One region of the Aeoliella fuhlenseeensis genome, then DNA from elsewhere that is predicted to be linked to it. Evidence: riboswitches for the same ligand, from Rfam matches in the RefSeq annotation. Region 1 holds a riboswitch; the other holds the start of a gene.
The links. A riboswitch is a leader RNA that binds a small molecule or an ion and turns the genes downstream of it on or off. The one in region 1 is predicted to bind cyclic di-GMP.
Positions count from the first base shown of each region.

Region 2: it holds a riboswitch for cyclic di-GMP, as region 1 does, so the genes downstream of both, SH292x_RS14010 (Flp family type IVb pilin) here and SH292x_RS16375 (hypothetical protein) in region 1, are expected to answer to the same signal.

Region 1 is NZ_CP197417.1:4,182,035-4,186,728, forward strand. Features, by position in the region: gene recJ (single-stranded-DNA-specific exonuclease RecJ) at 1-1,247, opposite strand, end outside; gene rpmG (50S ribosomal protein L33) at 1,328-1,504, opposite strand; gene SH292x_RS16370 (hypothetical protein) at 1,700-2,269, opposite strand; gene SH292x_RS16375 (hypothetical protein) at 2,519-2,719, opposite strand; cyclic di-GMP riboswitch class I at 2,761-2,845, opposite strand; gene SH292x_RS16380 (menaquinone biosynthesis family protein) at 3,007-3,870, opposite strand; gene fliS (flagellar export chaperone FliS) at 4,043-4,501, opposite strand; gene fliD (flagellar filament capping protein FliD) at 4,546-4,694, opposite strand, start outside.
Region 2 is NZ_CP197417.1:3,532,696-3,537,389, reverse strand. Features, by position in the region: gene cpaB (Flp pilus assembly protein CpaB) at 1-453, opposite strand, end outside; gene SH292x_RS14015 (A24 family peptidase) at 938-1,513, opposite strand; gene SH292x_RS14010 (Flp family type IVb pilin) at 1,775-1,951, opposite strand; cyclic di-GMP riboswitch class I at 2,176-2,251, opposite strand; gene SH292x_RS14005 (hypothetical protein) at 2,585-3,463, shown strand; gene SH292x_RS14000 (DUF362 domain-containing protein) at 3,460-4,476, shown strand; gene SH292x_RS13995 (MFS transporter) at 4,492-4,694, opposite strand, start outside.

The DNA of each region.
Region 1 (4,694 bases):
TCGATGAACGCGCGGTGCAGGTCGAAGCCCGGCACGCTACGTCCCGAACCCATCGCGTGCTTCACGCCAAGTTTGTCCTGCGAGATCAGCACCACCGGGCGATGGTACTGCTCGGCGAGCTTGCCGGCAACGATGCCAATCACGCCCGCGTGCCAACCGTGATCGGCGAGGACGAGTGCCGGTGAATTGTGGGGGTCGAACTTTTTGGCTTGCTTGCGCGCGGCGAGCAGCACGCTGCGTTCAACCGATTGACGCTCGAGATTCAGCTCTTCGATGAAGTTGGCGAGTTCGACGGCGCGTTCGGCGCTGTCGGTCGAGAGCAGTTCGACGGCGAGATTCGCTTGGCCCAATCTCCCGGCCGCGTTGAGTCGTGGTCCGATCGCGAACCCAATGTCGTCGCTGGCCAGGTACGGCTTCTTGTCGAGCGAGGCGATTTGCTTGAGTGCGATGATGCCAGGCAGAGTCGTTGCCGAGAGGCTGCGGAGGCCGTTGCAGACAATCGCGCGATTCTCGTCGATCAGTGGCACCACGTCGGCGACGGTTCCAATCGCGGCGAGGCCGGTGGCTTCGAGCAGGAACTGCCGCATGGCGGGCTGGACGCGGTTACCACCCGACGCGAGTTGGCAAATGGCCCATGCGAGCTTGAACGCGACCGCCGCGCCGCAGAGACCGAGGAACGGATAGTCGCTACCCGGGAGCCCTGGATGAACGATCGCCGCGGCAGCCGGTAGCCGTTCGGCCATTTGATGGTGATCGGTAACGACCAGCTGGATGCCAAGCTCGCGGGCGTGGTCGGCCTCGGCGAGGCTGGCGATGCCATTGTCGACGGTCACCACGAACTCGGCACCTTGGGCGGCGAGTTCGTCGAGCGATTCGTTGCTCAGCCCGTAGCCTTCTTCGAGTCGGTGCGGGACGTAGTAGTCGACGTTGGCGTGCAGCAGCCGGAAGCAACGAAGCAGAATGGCGGTAGCGGTCATGCCGTCGGCGTCGTAGTCGCCGTAGACGATAATTCGCCGGCCATCCTTGGCCGCCTTGAACAGCAGCTCGGCCGCCCCGGTCACGCCGGGGAGCAGGTGGGGATCGCGAAGATCGTTGAGCTTGGCGTCGATGAATTTTCGCGCCGCGTCCGGGCAGTCGATGCCGCGGCCGATGAGCAATTGCGCGACGATCTCAGGCACCTGGGCAGCCCGCGCAAGCCGATCGACCACCGCCAGGTCGTACGTCGCGATGCGCCATTCTTTGGGCATGAGAGAAGGAGTAAACGCGGGGGAGGAACCAATTCCCCGCGGCGCACGTTGCGCGGCGGGGCGGAAGCCGTCGCACCGGTTTACTTCTTCTTTTCGTTGTGGATGGTGTGGCGCTGCAAGCGAGGGCAGAACTTCTTGAGTTTCAGCTTCTCGCCTCCCGTCTTACGACGAATGGTGTAGTTGTAATCACCCGTTTCCTCGCACACGAGGAATACGACTTCAACTTTCTTTTTACGCTTGCCGCTCTTTTTGGCCATGGCCACGATCCTTGATTACGATCTGCAAAAATTTTGCTAGCCCGGCAGTATACTGGCCCCCGGCGAAGTGGGCTAGGGGTGATATTTGGGGCGGAAGAGCAAGTATCGGCGAGTTGGCGCTAGCGATTTGAGGCGCACCGAGAGCTCGGCTGGACGGCTTGCGCCCAGAGTTGCCGGACGGCTCGCGCCGTTGCGCTAGAACGCGTGGCCAAGGGCCCGAGCGAGTTCGGGCGACGCCGCGGCGTGGAAGGCACCCTGGCCCACTGGGCGTGCAGGGCGGGGTCGCGACGCCGTACGCAGGGGCTGCGGCCGGCGAGCGGGTGCGGTGTCGGTCTCTGCGGCGGCGAACTGGCCGGGGTAGTCGGGCGAGACGCCCTCTGGCTGCTCGGCTTGGTTCTGGCTATCGACTCCGTCGACATCGTCGGTCGGGGGCTCGTCGAGCAATTCGATGTCCGAGGCGTACGTGACTCGCTCGGTGCGTGCCGACGCCTGAGCGATTAATGCTTGCTGTGCCGCCATCGCGTTCTGTCGCGCTAAGTAATCCGTGGGCCCCGAACGGAAGACCGGTCCGGTGGCGTGCGCGCTATTCGCGTAGCGGGGGTTCATCTGGCCGGCGAACGGAATCGACGCCCTGTGGGGCATTCCGTAGCTGTACCCCATGTAGAAACTGCGGTGGCCGGCGCAGGTGTCGGCTTGGGCGCTCGCGGCGGAAATGCAAGCGAAGGCGCAGACCAACATGGCGGCTAGGGTTCGCTGGCGGGGCATTTCGCTAGGCTCCTGGTGCGTCGGGGTCGGCGTCGACCCTGGGAGCCTAACATAGTTTGCCGGAAAGGGGCAAACGGATTTTGAGATAGTCACCCGCTCGCAGCGCGGTCCGGGGTCGAGGACGACCCGGCTCACAAGCCAGATGAAATAGGAGATAGACCCGGCGAGTGTGCAAGCGTATTGGGGGGGACTGCTTGCCTTCGTCGGCCGGGTCTATCTCTCACTTGGTTGGACGAACCGCCGGTGCGATCACCCGCCGTGGGTGGGAGGAATGGCGGGTTGGTACTCCGGCAGCTCGTCCTGCGGATCTTCGAGCACCTGAACCAGGTGCTGCCAGTGCGAACGGACATCGGTAGCCATAACGGCTGTCGTGTCTCCGCAAGGCAAAAGGCGGAACGGGACGTCGGAGTTGGTCGCGTAGCGACGTACTCTGCCTGGAAGCGTATGCATGGCATGCCTGCTGTCCGGACTCGGACGGTTCTGCATTTTTGTCCGGTAACCAGGCAGTCTCTCTGGTGCATAGAGAGACCCACGGCTTTGCGTCCCTGCCTCGCGACAGGTTTGCCTTTTTCGGAGGGCACGACCTAGGTGCCCCAACGCGGTGGAAAAGAAGTGGGACCGAAACGAAAAGGGGTAGAAGAGAAGTGAATCTCTCCTACCCAAAACTTAGGTCGGTTTTGATAGCGCGTCCAACGGCTGGCAAATACGGGAATCCCCCTAGCGAGGGAATTCTGGACCTAACCGTCCACAAATTCCGGTTCTACCGCTTGGGGGAGCACTCCCGCCTCGTATCCGCGGCGAAGGAACTCGGCGACTGCAGCGCGACCGCGATCTCCGAAGTCACGCGTCCAGTCGTTGACGTACATGCCGACGAATTTGTCGGCCTTGGCGTTGTCGAGATCCCGCCCGTATTGCAGCGCGTATTCGAGCGCGGGCTGGCGATGATCGAGGCCGTACTCGATGCTGGCCTTGAGCAGCCGCTGCACTTCGCGGATGGTCTGGTCGCCCAGGTCCTTACGGACCGCATTCGCGCCGAGCGGGAGCGGCAGGCCGGTTTCTTCCTGCCACCAGACGCCAAGGTCGACAATCAGCTTGAGGTCCTGGTCGCCGTAGGTGAGCTGGCCTTCGTGAATGATCAGCCCCGCGTCGATCGGCTGGCCCTGGTACTCGCCGGCCACGACGGCGGGGATGATCTCGTCGAACGGCACCAGCACGAAATCAAAATCCTGCCCCAGGCAAAGCCGCAGGGCGAGAAACGCGCTGGTGAGCTTGCCGGGGACCGCAATGGTCTTGTTGGCGACTTCGCTGAGCGGCATCTCGGTCTTGGCCACCACCATCGGCCCGTAGCCATCGCCCATGCTCGCGCCGCAGGTGCAGAGCATGTACTTGTCCATCAGGAACGCGTAGGCGTGAATGCTCACCGCAGTGAGTTCGAGCTCACCGCTGAAAGCCCGCTGGTTGAGGGTCTCGATGTCGACCAGTTCGTGGGTGAACTCGAGGTCGCCAGTATCGATTTTGTCCTTTGCCAGGGCATAGAACATGAAGGCGTCGTCGGGATCGGGGCTGTGGCCCACGCGAATTTGCTGCTTGGTGGCCGGCATCGCTCTCTCGTTCTCTCGGTGACCGCGTGCGGGAGGTTGGAAAGCGTCCAGCCTACCCGGCGGAGCGGGATTTTTCGAGTGGCGGTAGAAAGCGTGCCGTTAGCGCAGCAGGTCCGGGGCCGGGGACGGCCCGGCTCACATAGCCTCAAATCACGCTCTATTCCTTACGGGCTCAAGCCTCGAACGAGAACCCCTGGGCCGGCGCGGGCATCGCCACGTGCTGGGCAATGACCGGCGAGGGGACGGCGGTCGACTGCGGGGCGTGGACGCGCTCGCAGGCGAGGCGCCAGGTTTCGCGTTCGAATTCAAGCACCCGCACCACATCGGCCAGCTTCGTGGCGTCGGTATTGACGTAGGCCGAGGTCAGCGTGTGGAACAGGTAGAGGTAGAGATCGGCGAGCTTGGCGTTGATTTCGGTCTGGCCACCCTTCACGCCGGCTAGCAGCTCGCCGACGATGTCGATCGCACGGACCATCGCCTCGTTGGCGTGACCCTCGTTGTTCTTTTCGAGGTCCTGCTGCGCCTTCATCGTGAACCGCAGGGCGCCTTCGATGAGCATCAGGTGCAACTGAGCGCTCGACGCGGTCTTGATCTTGGCTTCGAGGTGCTTGCTCGGATTGGTCGTGGCCATGATGAATCCTTCCGTGGATGATGGTGGCGAGGTCCGCAGTCAGGTTAGTTGCTACGGCCGATAGGTGGGATGTACTGGATGGCTTCTAGCGAACCGGTGTTGCCTTGGAGTTTGGCGATCGTCTCTTCTAGGCGGTAGAACTCGAGCAGCGTCCGCTCGCGTTCGCGTTCGAGGGACTTATTCATCGTCTCGA
Region 2 (4,694 bases), 650 kb from region 1:
CTGCGGATTTCGGCCCACAAACAACTGAATGTCCACGCGATCGCCAGGGCTCAATAGACCCGCGGCACTCTTCTCGGCGTCCACCGAGATCGTCTTCAGACGCATGCCAGGCGGGATGCTGCCGATGGGGTCGTGTACCTCGCCCTCGGCCATTAGCTTGCCTTCGAGAATCGGCTCGCCTTGATAGATCGTGGTGCGAGGACGACGGCTTTCCAGCTCGTCGAGCGACTTGATCGCTCCTGGCGGAACCTTGCCCTTCGGCCAGTCGTGCAGCGAAACCATCGAAGGCTCGATGGGATCGTTGAGATTGATGTTAACGTTCGCCACGTAGATTGGCTCGGTTTCGTAGCCAACTACGGTTTCCTTCTTCTCCATTACCTGGCTAATTCCGATCGAGGCCACGAGGCCGCAACCGAGCGCAAGCGCGAGCAGTAAGAGTGACTTTGGTCGCATCGGACCCCCCTACAGGTAATGCAGCTCGACGACGGAAGTGTGTCGCCAAGCAAGGTTCTTGTTAGGCGGCGTGACCACCCACTGCGCGGCGGCGCAGTTTGGGAACCTTGTCGCTAACTTCGGCAAGATCGTCACATCCGGTCCAGTAAAATGTCTAAGCGGTGAATGCTAGCAGCGACTTGGTTCATGAATTGCTAACTACAGAGCTCACGGAGAACTCAGAGGCAGAAACATCCAAACAATAATCGTTGCGGCAATCGGTAGTACTGCTCAACTGCAAACTTTTCACGGTTCTCACGCAATGGCGCCAAGACGCAAAGCATGGCCTGCGATTGCTATCGTCCGGATGCTAGACCTCATCGGACCTCTGGCGGTGCTGACGGTAGTCACAATCCAAGTCCGGTTGCCTTGCTATCCGGCCATCAACCCTCTGCGCTCTCTGTGAACTCTGTGGTTAACTAACTTTGCATACTGGGGTGGGTTACTACGCCAGCAGTCCGGCCCAGCCGAAGTACATGATGGTGCCAATCGCAATCGGAATACCGTAGGGCAAGAGCCGCATCGAGGGTTTACGCTCGGCGGCAATTGCGGCGAGCTTTTCGGGATCGCGGATCGTGCAGATCTCGTTCCAGATGCTCCAGAACTGAGCCTGGTGCTTCTGCCATGTGCCGCTGAGCAGCACCATCGCGACCGCCAGCACACCACCAACAATCGTGGCAATGGCGAACGAGTACAGGGTGACTTCGACCCACATCCAAGCGCCTATGCCGGCCATCATCTTCACGTCGCCGGCACCCATGCCACCGATGGCATAAGCAGGCAGCAACACGGCGAGTCCGACCACGGTGCCCATCAGGCTGTAGGTGAGGCCTTCCCAACCGGGGTAGGCACTCAGGGTATAGCTGTAGATCCAGCCCGTGACGATCATCGGGTAGGTGAGGTTGTTCGGCACGCGGAGTTGAATGCCGTCGATCACCGCCATCACCACGATGGTCACCGTGACCAGCCAGACGTGCCAGTTGGTCGCGAGCGCTTCTTGCCAGTAAGCCAAGTCAAACATGGGAGTATCTCACAATAGATCGTGGTGAACGTGTCGGTGAACTTGCCGTTGCGCGGTCGTAGCTTTCGCGCCCGCACGTGGAAACATAGCTCACGAAGTTGGGACGTGTTTGCTACTTGCCGGGTGATTGGGGAACTTAGTTCGCCGGGCAAAAAGTCGTCATAACCGCTCTACCACGAAAAAATCCCCCTCGCCGGCGGACCGACGAGGGGGATGTCGACAACAATAGGGAACCGTAAGGTCCGAGCCCTGCGGAGGGGACTAGCTGGCCAATTCGGTGGCGACCGACTCAAAGGTCGTATTGGCGTTGGTGCCGATCGAACGAATCGCTGTCAAGCAGACGATCACGATCAGGGCAAGCATCACCGCGTACTCAACAGCGGTGGGGCCATCTTCCGACTTGAGGAACTGTTGTACTTTCTGAGCAAACTTCTTCATAGCATCCTCCGGGTCTCGGTGGTGGCGGTAAAGCCAACACCCTAAAGTTGTCAGGAGTGGTATAACTCCCGGTTGACGGCCTCGCGGTAGTACCCCTAACGCAACGTGCGGTAGGGCGAGCCTGGGTGTACTGCCATCGGGCCAAACATTACTTGCGCTTGCGTACCATTGCTGTCGTCAATCGCTTCCTGCAAGCGACCGCCTTACGGCGGCAGCCATCTTCCTTCGGTAACCAGGCTACCAGCGAACTGGCCCTTGGCTTTGCGTCCCAGCCTCACGACTGGTTTGCCTTTGTCGAGAATGATGACGCAACAGGCTCTTAATCGGCGGGGTCACAATTCGCCGTAGCGAATCGAAAGGTGTTAGATATAACGGGATAAGTTTTACGATAAGTCTTCTGTTCGTTTGCTGCGTTTCTTTCGAAGTGAGCAGGTCGAACACTTGAAACCTATGTCAGTTTTCCTTGATGTCAAACCAAGCGGCTAAGTTTTTTTGCGGTGCCGGGTTCTACAGGGAAAAAGGACAATAGTCGCTGGTGGATTGAACTCTGCAGTTCGCTCCGCCAGCCGCTGGCCCCGCGTTCGCGTGACCTATTCTTATCTAGCACGCCATTTCATCCGGTGCTGGATAAAGATGATCGAACACGTCCTCGACCAACTCGAAACCCTAACGCCCGGCGGATACGCAACCGGTGGTACGGCTACTGCCGAGCCTACCGCTTGGGCCGCCTTGGCGCTCGCTCGTGCGGGTCGTAACGATTCTGCCGAGCGCGCAGCCCGCTGGCTCGCGATCCGGCAACAACATAATGGCGCAGTGCCGGCCAGCGCCACGGCGGACGGCCCTTACTGGACCACCAGCCTGGCGGTAATGGCTTGGCACGAATCGAACCCCGAGTTGTTCGAAGCCGAGATCGCGGCGGCAGTTCGCTGGTTGCTCGCCGATAAGGGGGACGCTCCCGCGAGAAAGGCTCATATCGGTCACGACACATCGATAGTGGGCTGGAGCTGGGCGATCGGCACCCATTCTTGGCTCGAGCCGACTTCGTTTGCGACCATGGCCTTGAAACAAGCTGGTTACGCCGATCACCCTCGCACTCGCGAAGCCGTCCGCTTGCTGGTCGATCGCTTGCTCCCCGCCGGCGGTGCGAACTATGGCAACACGATCGTTCTCGGACAAGAACTTCTGCCGCACCTGCAACCTTCGGCCATCGCCATGCAAGCGCTTGCGGGCGAAGAGCTGGACGATCCTCGAATCGAACGCAGCCTCACGTACATCGAACAACAACTAGCCGTGCCGACCGGCGTCACCTCGCTCGCCCACGCTTTGATGGCACTCGCTGCTTGGAAACGCTCCCCCGCCAATTTCGAGGAACTGGTGGCCGAAGCCCTTGAGCGGCGAGGAGTTTGGGTCAGCACCTACAAGCTCGCCCTGCTCGCTCTCGCGCAAATGGCCTGTTCGCAAGCACCAGCGTTGAGCTACCCCGAACCCCAACTGGCTGAGCCGGCACTATGAGCACTGCGCCATCCAATCTCGATCGCCGCACGGTGCTCACCGCTGGTGTCGCAGGTGCTGCCACTCTCCTTAGTGGCGCTGCGCTGTTCGACTGGTTGAAGCCCAGGGCAAACGTGTTTGTGGCACGCAACCAACGTTACGACGGTTCGCTGGTCGCGACGATTCGCGATGGCCTCGTTGCCTCGGGGGTCGATCTCAAACGACTTGCTGGCCGACACGTACTGCTCAAGCCGAACTTGGTCGAGCCCGATCGCAGTCGACCGCAGATGACCACGAACCCCGCGATGATCGTCGCGGCCGCCGAAGTGTTCCGCCAAGCGGGTGCTCAGGTTGCTGTTGGCGAGGGACCGGGGCACGTTCGCGACACCGAGATGGCGCTCATCGAATCGGGCGTCGGCGAAGCGCTGGCTGATGGCGGGCTGGAGTTTCGCGATCTCAACTACGAGGACGTTGCGTGGCGAGCCAATCGAGGCCGCCGATCGAAGTTACGCGGGTTCTGGTTGCCACAGAGCGTTGTCGAGGCCGATCTGGTGGTTTCGATGCCCAAGATGAAAACGCATCACTGGGTTGGCGTCACGTGCAGCATGAAAAACTTCTACGGCGTGCTGCCCGGTATCAAGTACGGCTGGCCCAAGAACGTACTGCATCACAACGGCATTCCGGAAACCGTCGCCGACATCAACGCGACGCTGCCGCGGACTATCGCGATTGTCGATGGCATCGAATGCATGGAAGGCGACGGACCCATTCTCGGAACGTCGAAGCACATGGGCCTCGTGCTCGTCGGCAATAGCTTGGCGTCGGTCGATGCCACGGCGGCACGAATCATGGATCTCGACCCCATGCAGATTGGCTACTTGAAACTAGCCACCCGAAAGCTTGGTCCGCTCGACGATGCATCGATTGAGCAGCGGGGCGAGTCGTGGCAGTCGGTCGCGTCGCCGTTCCAGATGCTGGACGAGCCTCACTTGCGACCGCTGCGTGCCGCTAACTACGGTCCAGCGGTGACTTGAACGCGGCGAAGTGTCTCAATCCGCTTCGTCGTGCACCATCTGCCCCGGCATGACTTCGCGCTTGAAGCCCATCAGCGCCCAGAACAATACCAGCGATACGGCGCTCCCTGCGGCTGCTACCAGGAAGAACGACCGCCAGTCGTAGGGCGGAACGTCGACTCCGGCGGGTGTTAAGAACACCGACTGCATGGCGCCCGAAAACAGCGAGCCCACGAGGT